DNA from 2 places in the Paenibacillus sp. GL_099_B genome. Region 1 is predicted to be linked to the other one. Evidence: predicted binding sites of a transcription regulator. Region 1 holds the regulator's gene; the other holds the start of a gene.

What was found. Region 1 encodes CtsR, which represses protease genes until heat stress. Its sites were predicted from a motif close to ATGGTCAATAAAGGTCAAACA; they were not measured.
Region 2: clpP (ATP-dependent Clp endopeptidase proteolytic subunit ClpP) is a predicted target of CtsR. The motif match lies at 2,756-2,776, and genes of this name have one in related genera.

The regions. Positions count from the first base shown of each region.
Region 1 covers NZ_CM174430.1:6,251,317-6,256,439, forward strand. The annotation lists gene clpC (ATP-dependent protease ATP-binding subunit ClpC) at 1-101, opposite strand, end outside; gene mcsB (protein-arginine kinase McsB) at 283-1,353, opposite strand; gene mcsA (protein-arginine kinase activator protein McsA) at 1,382-1,906, opposite strand; gene AC3ITG_RS28555 (CtsR family transcriptional regulator) at 1,937-2,398, opposite strand; gene AC3ITG_RS28560 (GNAT family N-acetyltransferase) at 2,871-4,046, opposite strand; rRNA gene rrf (5S ribosomal RNA) at 4,247-4,363, opposite strand; rRNA gene AC3ITG_RS28570 (23S ribosomal RNA) at 4,505-5,123, opposite strand, start outside.
Region 2 covers NZ_CM174430.1:181,344-186,466, forward strand. The annotation lists gene AC3ITG_RS00880 (SIMPL domain-containing protein) at 1-319, shown strand, start outside; gene AC3ITG_RS00885 (PdaC/SigV domain-containing protein) at 685-1,782, shown strand; gene clpP (ATP-dependent Clp endopeptidase proteolytic subunit ClpP) at 2,068-2,664, opposite strand; tRNA gene AC3ITG_RS00895 (tRNA-Arg) at 2,844-2,918, opposite strand; gene AC3ITG_RS00900 (sugar-binding transcriptional regulator) at 3,402-4,427, shown strand; gene gap (type I glyceraldehyde-3-phosphate dehydrogenase) at 4,536-5,123, shown strand, end outside.

The DNA of each region.
Region 1 (5,123 bases):
ATGTGCTCTGTACCGATGTTATTATGACCAAGACGGACAGCTTCTTCCTGCGCCAATGCGAGCACCTTTTGGGCCCGTTCCGTAAATCTTCCAAACATCATATCTCCTGCACCTCCATGGTTTTGGATAAAACGGGGGCTATTGAAAGGATCCCACCGTATTCTTCATATCATTTTGTCTGCAGCCGTGCTGCGAATAAATCATTCAGCATTTATAGAAAATGCTCTTTTATATAAAAGCCGCAGTTGCGGCATGAAACCTTTGTTATAACTCTTGAACAACCTAAGATTGAGTGGCTGCACTGATCGTATCACGGATCAACTGAGCCCGATAAATGTCACGCTCATCTGTCCGCATGTCTTCCCCAAATGTTTTCTGCAAGAAGCCCGGTTGCGTCATCACATTCAACTCGTTCATCACGGTTATGGACAAACCGTCCAACAAGCCGAGATCTACACCAAGTCGAACATCAGACAGACGCTGTGCAGCTTCCTTCGAATCCACAATGGCTGCATGGGACAAAATGCCGTAAGAACGCATGACCCTGTCGGTAATCCGCAATCTAGAGTCGGTAATTAATCGTTCTCTGGCGGTACGCTCATGCCCAATCATCTGTAACACAACACTATGCAGGTTATCGATGACTTCTTGTTCCGTCTGCCCCAGTGTGATCTGGTTCGAGATCTGGAACAGGTTACCCATCGCCTCACTGCCTTCACCGTAAATTCCCCGTACAGTCAGTCCGACTTGGGAGACTGCGCTTAGAATGCGGCCAATCTGCTGTGTCATCACCAGAGCGGGTAGATGCATCATGACAGATGCTCTTACACCTGTACCTACATTCGTAGGACAGCTGGTTAAATATCCTCTGCGGTCATCAAAAGCATAATCCACATGCGCTTCAAAAGCATCATCTATGGCGGAAGCTTTCTCCCAGGCTTCTTTTACCTGGAACCCCGGATAGAGGCACTGGATACGAAGATGATCCTCTTCATTAATCATAATACTGACAGATTCATCCTCACTGAGAATAACAGCACCATTTCTGGATTCGTTCGCAAGACTGGGACTGATCAAATGCTTCTCCACCAGCACCCGTTTGTCAAGGTCATCAATATCAATCAGATCTAGGGTATGAAAATCTCCAAAGGCATGAACGTCATCATATTGAAGTACTTCGCTCAGCTTATTCAGCACTTCTTCCGATTGCTCATTGGAAGCCAGCATCGGAAACGGATAATGCTGCAGGTTGCGTGCGATCCGGACTCGGCTGCTAATGACGATTTCGGAATCAGCCGCATCACTACGCATCCAGTCGCTGAGCGCCTTCTCTGTAAAACGCAGATTAGGCATTACGCATCCCTCCTACTCATCACAAACTTTACTCCTGAGCTATTTCTTTTTCAAGTTCCCTGATCTGATCACGAATTTGAGCGGCTTCTTCAAACTCCTCTTGCGTTATGCTCTCCTGAAGATCCCGTTTCAGATCAGCAATCTGTCTTTTGACCTTGATGCGACCACCAGCTCGTGCAGGTACTTTACCCACGTGGGAAGTGCTACCGTGAACCCGTTTGAATAGCGGGTCCAAACGACTGTCAAAATATTTATAACAAGAACTACAGCCAAAGCGGCCGATTTTGCTAAACTGTGAATAGGTCATGCCGCATTCTTCACAACGAAGGGATTGCGCGGGTGTTGCTCCCGCACTGCCATTCTTGCCTGAGGGTTCAAAATCAAGCAACCCGGACAATAAGTTATGAATGGAAAATCCGTTGGATGTTCCGGGAATCATTTCCCCTTTTTCACGAGCACATGACTCACAAATATGGAATTCCGTCTTCTCTCCGTTCACGATCTTCGTGAAATGGAGTGTTGCTGGACGGTTGTTGCATTCTTGGCACAGCACAATGATGTACCCCCTTGATCCCGATAGTTTTCATTTACCGAGCAAAGATATTAACATCGCCTTTAACATTCTGGCACGAATTTGATCCCGGTAAGGAAGTTTGACCAATATAATCTCTCTCGATACAGCTGCCCGCATCAACCCGGCTTCCCTTTTGCTCAAGAAACGTGCTTCTTCCAGTTGGTAGATCAGACCTTCGGCAGCTGTCTGCCCGATCTCATCTCCAATACTATGGTGCAAATGGTTATGCAGAGCCGAGTGAGCCGGCAATTCAATCCGCTGTATGCGAACATAACCGCCGCCGCCACGTTTACTCTCCACAAGGTAACCTTTTTCGAGTGTAAATCGGGTGCTGATGACATAATTGATCTGGGAAGGCACACATGAAAATTGATCAGCCAGATCATTACGTTGAATTTCGACCAATCCTTCGGGACTTTCATGCAAAATACTCTTCAGATATTGTTCGATAATATCAGAGATATTACGCATCCAATCATCCTCCACTGTCTGAAACGTTAAGTCAATAAGGACCCACACGCCCCTACAGAGTACACCTTCTCAACCCATTTAACCAATCAAGGAAACAGCGAAACTGATCTTCAACGGTCTTTAACAGGAGAGCGAAGGACGCTCGAAGGTCCTTTAATATTGCTTTTATCCGCTGATGTGTACTACCTTCAATATGGCTCCCACCACCGGATTGCAGAAAGAAAGCTACGTAAGTATTTAACCTTTAGTTGACTTTGACTTTCTTTGACTTTATATACATTATAGCATATTTTGTGGTTTTGCCAAGAGGGAGCACTATTCATTTTTTACGATTTTACACGAAATATTCGGCTGACACAAAAAAACCTCTCCAAAATAGCTGGAGAAGTCCATTTGTCTCACACTTACGTCGTAATGCTATACAAGTTAAGTCTATGAAATTGATCCTAAAATTCTCGTTACTCTATGAGGATCAGAAAAAATCAAGTAAATACGTTTCCCGGTCAGGAATTGCTTGTTCCAGAGCCTTAATCGCTCCTACCGGTCCCTCAATTCTACCTATTTGAGCCATCTCTGTGGGCCTACGATACCCTATCAGCATTGCGGTGAGCGCCTGAATGTCTACTTTAACAGTTTGATCTTTAGCTACCGGCTCAGATGTTTTCCATATCGAGGCTGTACCATTCATCGCCACATTCAACTGCCATATCCCTTCATTCCATGGTGCATGGGCATCCTCTACCTGGAGATTAATCTGTACTGGTGAGTCTTGGCTCGCAAAAGGATACTGTGAAATAAACTGTTCTACACTCACAATACGTGCCATGAAGAAAGGCACAATTTCCTGCTGAATCCGCGGATTATCTAATTGAAAAGCAAGCATATCACTGGCTGGTGCCTGTAAAGTTACTTCCTCTATCATAGAATCATGGTTGGCTATAAAGGTCCACAAACCTTGTCTTGCCTCTTCATTCAGATAAATGATCTCTCTGATGGTAAACTTTCTTTCCTTAACCTCATATAAAATATAGCCTTGTGCTTTACCAGCTCCATCATAATATACGGCTTTCTGGCTGGCTCCATTAGTGAGAACTGAATTCTCCCATCTCGCATCATCCCGGATCAAGGTTCCGTTATAGCGCTCAGCATACGCACTGTATACTTCCTTTAATATGCTGAGTCCCGTATCGCCACGCCGAATTGTTCCAGGGGTTGTCTTTTTCGCAGGCAGATGAGCTGTAGGCACTTTATACCGTTTAAACTCAACATACGTCTCCCATCCATACTTCCGATAAAAAGCAAAAGAGAACGGATGCAAAAACGATATACTTTGTTTATTACGGTTCATTTCCTCCAACGCATGCTTCAACAGCCCAGCTACCCAGCCTTTGCGTCTATATTCTGGCCATGTGGCAACTCCCGCAATACCGCCCATCTCGAACGATCTCCCATGAATATAGGTTTGAAAAGGAATAATGTGAAGTTTGGCACCCAATTGTCCCTCCTCAAATACACCCCATATATCCTGTGAATCAAATTGACTTCGTCGCTTCTCCGTTTGTTCTTCACTCATTACCACTTGAAAAGCATACTCGGAGAGTGCCATAGCTGGCTCAAAATTATCTACGGTTAATTTCTGAATTTCCATGTCGTCCTGCACCCCGTTCTCTAAGTTATGATATCTTTCAAATCATGGCCTGATACGTGATGTATGTATCCATTTATGAGTGTGTCAGAGGAACGGGACAAAGTCAAACAAGAGATGCACGGGCATCTCTCGGGGATAACGATCTATATTAAAAAACACAAATAAAAACCACCACCGAATAACATCGGCAGTGGTTCTTCGCTTGGCGGCGTCCTACTCTCCCAGGACCCTGCGGTCCAAGTACCATCGGCGCTAGAGGGCTTAACGGTCGTGTTCGGGATGGGTACGTGTGGAACCCCTCCGCCATCGCCACCAAACGCGATTTGTCGAAGCATAGCTTCTTTAAATCATTGTAGAACTGAAAATCATACACATTCTGTGATGTACCAATTTTCATTTCAGAGTTTATTCTCTGAAAACTAGATCCGAAACGAAATTTGCGATTTACAACTTGCATATTGGATAAGCCCTCGACCGATTAGTACTGGTCAGCTCCATGCATTGCTGCACTTCCACCCCCAGCCTATCTACCTCGTCGTCTTCAAGGGGTCTTACATACTGGGAAATCTCATCTTGAGGGGGGCTTCACGCTTAGATGCTTTCAGCGCTTATCCCTTCCGTACATAGCTACCCAGCGGTGCTCCTGGCGGAACAACTGGTACACCAGCGGTACGTCCATCCCGGTCCTCTCGTACTAAGGACAGCTCCTCTCAAATTTCCTACGCCCACGACAGATAGGGACCGAACTGTCTCACGACGTTCTGAACCCAGCTCGCGTACCGCTTTAATGGGCGAACAGCCCAACCCTTGGGACCTACTTCAGCCCCAGGATGCGATGAGCCGACATCGAGGTGCCAAACCTCCCCGTCGATGTGGACTCTTGGGGGAGATAAGCCTGTTATCCCCAGGGTAGCTTTTATCCGTTGAGCGATGGCCCTTCCATGCGGTACCACCGGATCACTAAGCCCGACTTTCGTCCCTGCTCGACTTGTAGGTCTCGCAGTCAAGCTCCCTTATGCCTTTGCACTCTTCGAATGATTTCCAACCATTCTGAGGGAACCTTTGGGCGCCTCCGTT
Region 2 (5,123 bases), 1.0 Mb from region 1:
GGATGCTGCATCCCAAGCTGGTGCCAACAATATTGAGAATGTACGTTTTACGGTAGAGAAACCGGAGAACTTTGAAGCTCAAGTGATTGAGAAAGCTGTTGCCAATGCTGATGTGAAAGCTGGAGCTATTGCAAAAGCGGTTAAACGTCAACTGGGCGCTGTTCTTTCTGTGAGCCAAGGTGACGCCAATGTACCTGTGTTCTATGCAAGTGAGGCTCTGATGTCCAAATCGTCAGCTGATTCTGCTGGTAGCACAGAAATTGAAACAGGACAGGTTAAAGTGAGCACAACGCTGAATATTACTTATGAAATGAAATAAGTGAAATAAATAATAGCCGGATGTCCGTTAAAGATATGCTTGAGCGGGCAAAAGGCAATAATGACAAAGACGTTGTCCGATGGACAGCGTCTTTTTTGTTATAAAGGCGGACTTTGATGAAGTTTGAAAAGAAGAGATGAAATATGACGAAATAAATTGCTGCTTTTTGGTATCTTTTTTGTCCATTTGTTCGTAACAAAACCTTCATTATAGGCATCTGGATCGAACAACATTGTAACTGGAGCTGTAAACCTTTCCGGAATTGGGTTAATTATAATAAAGAGGTGAGCGTATGAGGCATACGATCAAATCAGGATACATACGCAATGACACTCAAATTTGAATTCGAGAGAGGAGTTTTATATATGACATCATGGAAAAAATGGACTAGTGCACTACTGGCGGCAGGAATTATTGTGGGGAGCGGGGCTGTATGGCAGGATAGTTCTGTACAGGCAGCTTCAGTATCCACGAAAGTGACAACACCTACTGAGGTAACTCTGAAATCGGGAGGCAAAACTCTTACTCAAAAAGGACTCCTTCAAGGTGGCTCCACTTGGGTATCGCTTACCGCAGTGAAAGATGTTGCAGGTGGAAGTTTGAAATATGATGCTAAGGCTAAGGAATACTCCTTATCCGCAGCTAATAATACGATGACCATCAGCCTGATTGATGGGGCACCGAGTGTTAGAATTAATAACTACTATCCACAAGTGGAAGCGAAGCTGATCAATGGCCGATTGTATATTCCGTTTTCTGCAATGAGAGATTATTTGGGTGTTCAGGGCAACTGGGATGGCAAAGCCAAGACACTGACGCTGAGCAAAGTGAAGCAGAATAGCGTGACAGTCAAAGCGGCAACAGTGAAAGTCAGCATCAAGAACGCTGAAGTCGATATTCAATATCCTCAGGTGAGCGGACTGGCTAACGATAAAGCAGAAACAGCTATCAACAAGGTGCTGAAAGATGAAGTCGATGCTTTTGTAGCAGATTTCAAAAAACAAACCAAGGAATTTGGTGACGCAGCAGCGAACCGTCCATATGCATTTGAGAGTTCTTATGTTGTAACATACAACGAAAATGGTGTGCTTGGGCTCGTTACGCAAAGTTATCAGGACTATGCAGGCGCACATGGCATGACGTTCCGTGCAGGTCATACCTTTGCTCTGGACTCCGGTAAGGAATTGAGTCTGGATGATGTAATTCAAAATAACAAAACCGTGCGTGAGACAGTGAGCAAAAAAGTGGGAGATCAGCTTAAAGCTCGTGGTGGTTACCTTGAAGGCTATAAAGGTCTGAATAAAGATCAGGATTTCTATGTAACACCAACAGGTGTAGTTGTATTCTTCCAGTTGTATGAGTACACAGCTTATGCGGAGGGTTTCCCAGAATTCCCGTTCACATACAAAGAATTACTTCCTAAAGGCACAGAGCCGTTCAGTGGCTTAACAACAAACAAGTAAAGTATTAGAATTTCATTTCGTTAAAATGTTGGCTAATAGCGTATGCTCGGTTCGTAAATGTACCTTTAGTATTAGTATTAGTGTTGGGCTTATTGCTAGCGTAACGCTATGAGAGTTAAAGGGAATCGATTAAATATTTATCATGCACTTTTAAATTATCTTCAAAAAAAGGACGCCCTCGTCATATTGACGAGAGCGTCCTTTTTTCATATAGCCAACTCAACTGGGCGATGCCGTTTGAGTTGGCTATATGGTATATCCGTTTAATTGGCGATTCGCCTCGGCTTAGATGCCTTGGGAACCTACGTTTTCGATAACTTTATCGATGATACCGTAATCAGCAGCTTCAGCAGCACTCATAAAGTAGTCACGATCGGTATCTTTCTCGATACGCTCCAGCGGTTGGCCTGAGCGCTCAGCGATGATGCGGTTCAAAGTATCACGCATTTTCAGGATGCGGCGGGCACGAATTTCGATGTCCGAAGCTTGACCTTGCGCACCACCAAGTGGTTGGTGAATCATGATTTCGCTGTTAGGCAATGCAAAACGTTTACCTTTGGCACCTGCGTTCAACAGGAATGCACCCATCGAAGCCGCCATACCTACACAGATGGTAGATACATCCGGTTTGATGAATTGCATTGTATCGAAAATCGCCATACCGGCTGTAATGGATCCGCCTGGGCTATTGATGTATAAGTGAATGTCTTTCTCCGGATCTTCCGCAGCTAGGAACAACATCTGTGCCATGATGGCATTCGCCACAACGTCATTTACATCACTGCCAAGGAAGATGATACGATCCTTCAGCAATCTGGAATAGATGTCATAGGCGCGCTCACCGCGGTTGCTCTGTTCAACGACCATTGGAATATAACTCACGTGAAAAACCTCCTCGGAAATGTAAATGTTAAATTGGTGTTCATATATAAACTGTTACCGTATTACCCACATCATAAACAATTTCAAACAAAAAGTCAAAGAAAGTCAAACTAAGTTTGAAAAAAAAGAAACCTATTCGGTTTCATTGGTTAAAAGGGTTATGAGCTACTAATTAAGAATGGCGCGCCCGCCAAGAATCGAACTTGGATCTCAGGCTTCGGAGGCCTACGTCATATCCATTGGACCACGGGCGCACATTGATTATTGCTGCAAACATAGTTGCATAAAAGCAGTTTTGAAATAGAAGTTTCAAATATGTGACAGCAATAATGATTATAGCTCATGAGTAATTTAATTGCAAGCTGATGTTCGCTGTTTTGGTTTGGATTACCCTGAAATTGATCATGATGAAAATAAGTGGATAAAGAGCGCAAATAGGTAAATGCTAAAAGAGGTTTTGGACATGCCATATGAAAAACAATAGCAAGCAATATGTAGATGATAATTTTACTTTTCTTCTATATATGGTATCGAACAGGTTGTTCTCGATCATAGTAAATTGACATTGTGAAAATAGGCGCGTACAAACGCCTGAAACGTGTCGAATTAACGCTTCGAAACACTTGCATGTCGCGTCAGTTTTAGGTAGAATAGACGTGGGACTTAAAAAGTTATCCCGGGACGTTTTGGGGCCATGAAAGAAAGCTTGGAACGAGAAGCTTGCGGGAGTGGAAAGCATGCGAACGATTTTAGAAGTGCAAAAGCAGCTTCTGCCTGATCTCATGGATGTCTTGAAGAAGAGGTATACGATTCTGCGCCAGATCATGTTATCGGATGTGATCGGACGAAGAACGTTAGCTAATTCCATGCAGATGACCGAGCGGGTTCTGAGGGCTGAGACTGATTTGTTAAAGGCTCAGGGACTTATTGAAATTGACAGTGCAGGCATGAAGATCAGTGAGGCAGGGCATGAATTGCTGCAGCAGTTGGAACCCGTCGCCAAAGAGCTGTTTGGATTGTCCGAATTGGAAGAGCGCATCAAGCAAGCCTACGGTCTGCAAAAGGTGGTTGTGGTTCCTGGCGATTCGGACATTTCTCCATTTGCCAAACGGGAACTGGGCAGAGCCGGAGCGAAGGCTCTGGGTAATATTATGAGTGATAACGATGTTGTCGCCGTTACTGGCGGTTCAACAACGGCTGAAGTAGCAGAGCAACTGACTCCGCCAACAGTGCTGAAAGGTGTCTGGTTTGTACCGGCACGCGGTGGGCTGGGAGAAAGCCTCGAAATTCAGGCCAATACGATTGCATCCACGATGGCAAAACGGGTAGGAGCCCAATACAAACTCCTGCATGTACCGGATTTGCTTAGTGATCACGCCTACGAATCACTAATCCAGGACCCAAGTGTTCAGGAGATTCTGCAGCTGATCCGAAAATCGCGGATCGTCATTCACGGAATCGGTGATGCCGTAGAGATGGCACGGCGCCGTAAACTTGCGACAGAGATCATAGATGAACTCCAGGAGCAAGGGGCCGTATCTGAATCCTTCGGTTATTACTTTAATGATCAGGGTGAGGTGGTACATACCATGCTTACGCTGGGCATGCGACTCCAGGATATTGAACGAACCGATGTCGTGATTGGGATTGCAGGTGGCAAAAGCAAAGCTGCTGCCATACATTCTGTCCTACGATTTGGTCAGGAAGATATTCTGATTATTGATGAGGCTGCTGCTGAAGTCATCGTCGCCGAAATGGAATAAGGTTTTATTTTGCACCACAACTATTGTTGTCTTGACGGACCTCACCGTCTGTCTTGAATATATAAGCTTCATAAAAAAAATTAATCAAAACTTGGGAGGAACTTACTCATGATTAAAGTAGGTATTAACGGTTTTGGACGTATTGGTCGTTTGGCATTCCGCCGTATTCAAAATGTAGAGGGCATTGAAGTTGTAGCAATCAACGACTTGACTGATGCTAAAATGCTGGCTCATTTGCTCAAATATGATACAACTCAAGGTCGCTTCGATGGCGATGTTGAAGTACACGATGGCTTCTTCAAAGTGAACGGCAAAGAAGTTAAAGTATTGGCTAACCGTAACCCAGAAGAACTTCCTTGGGGTGACCTGGGCGTAGATATCGTTCTGGAATGTACTGGTTTCTTCACAACTAAAGAAGCAGCTGAGAAACACTTGAAAGGTGGAGCTAAGAAAGTTGTTATCTCCGCACCAGCTACTGGCGACATGAAAACCATCGTTTACAACGTAAACCATGAAATCCTCGACGGTACTGAAACTGTAATCTCCGGCGCATCTTGCACAACAAACTGCCTGGCACCTATGGCAAAAACACTGCAAGACAAATTCGGAATCGTTCAAGGTTTGATGACTACAATTCACGCTTACACTGGCGACCAAAACACATTGGATGCTCCACACCCTAAAGGTGACTTCCGT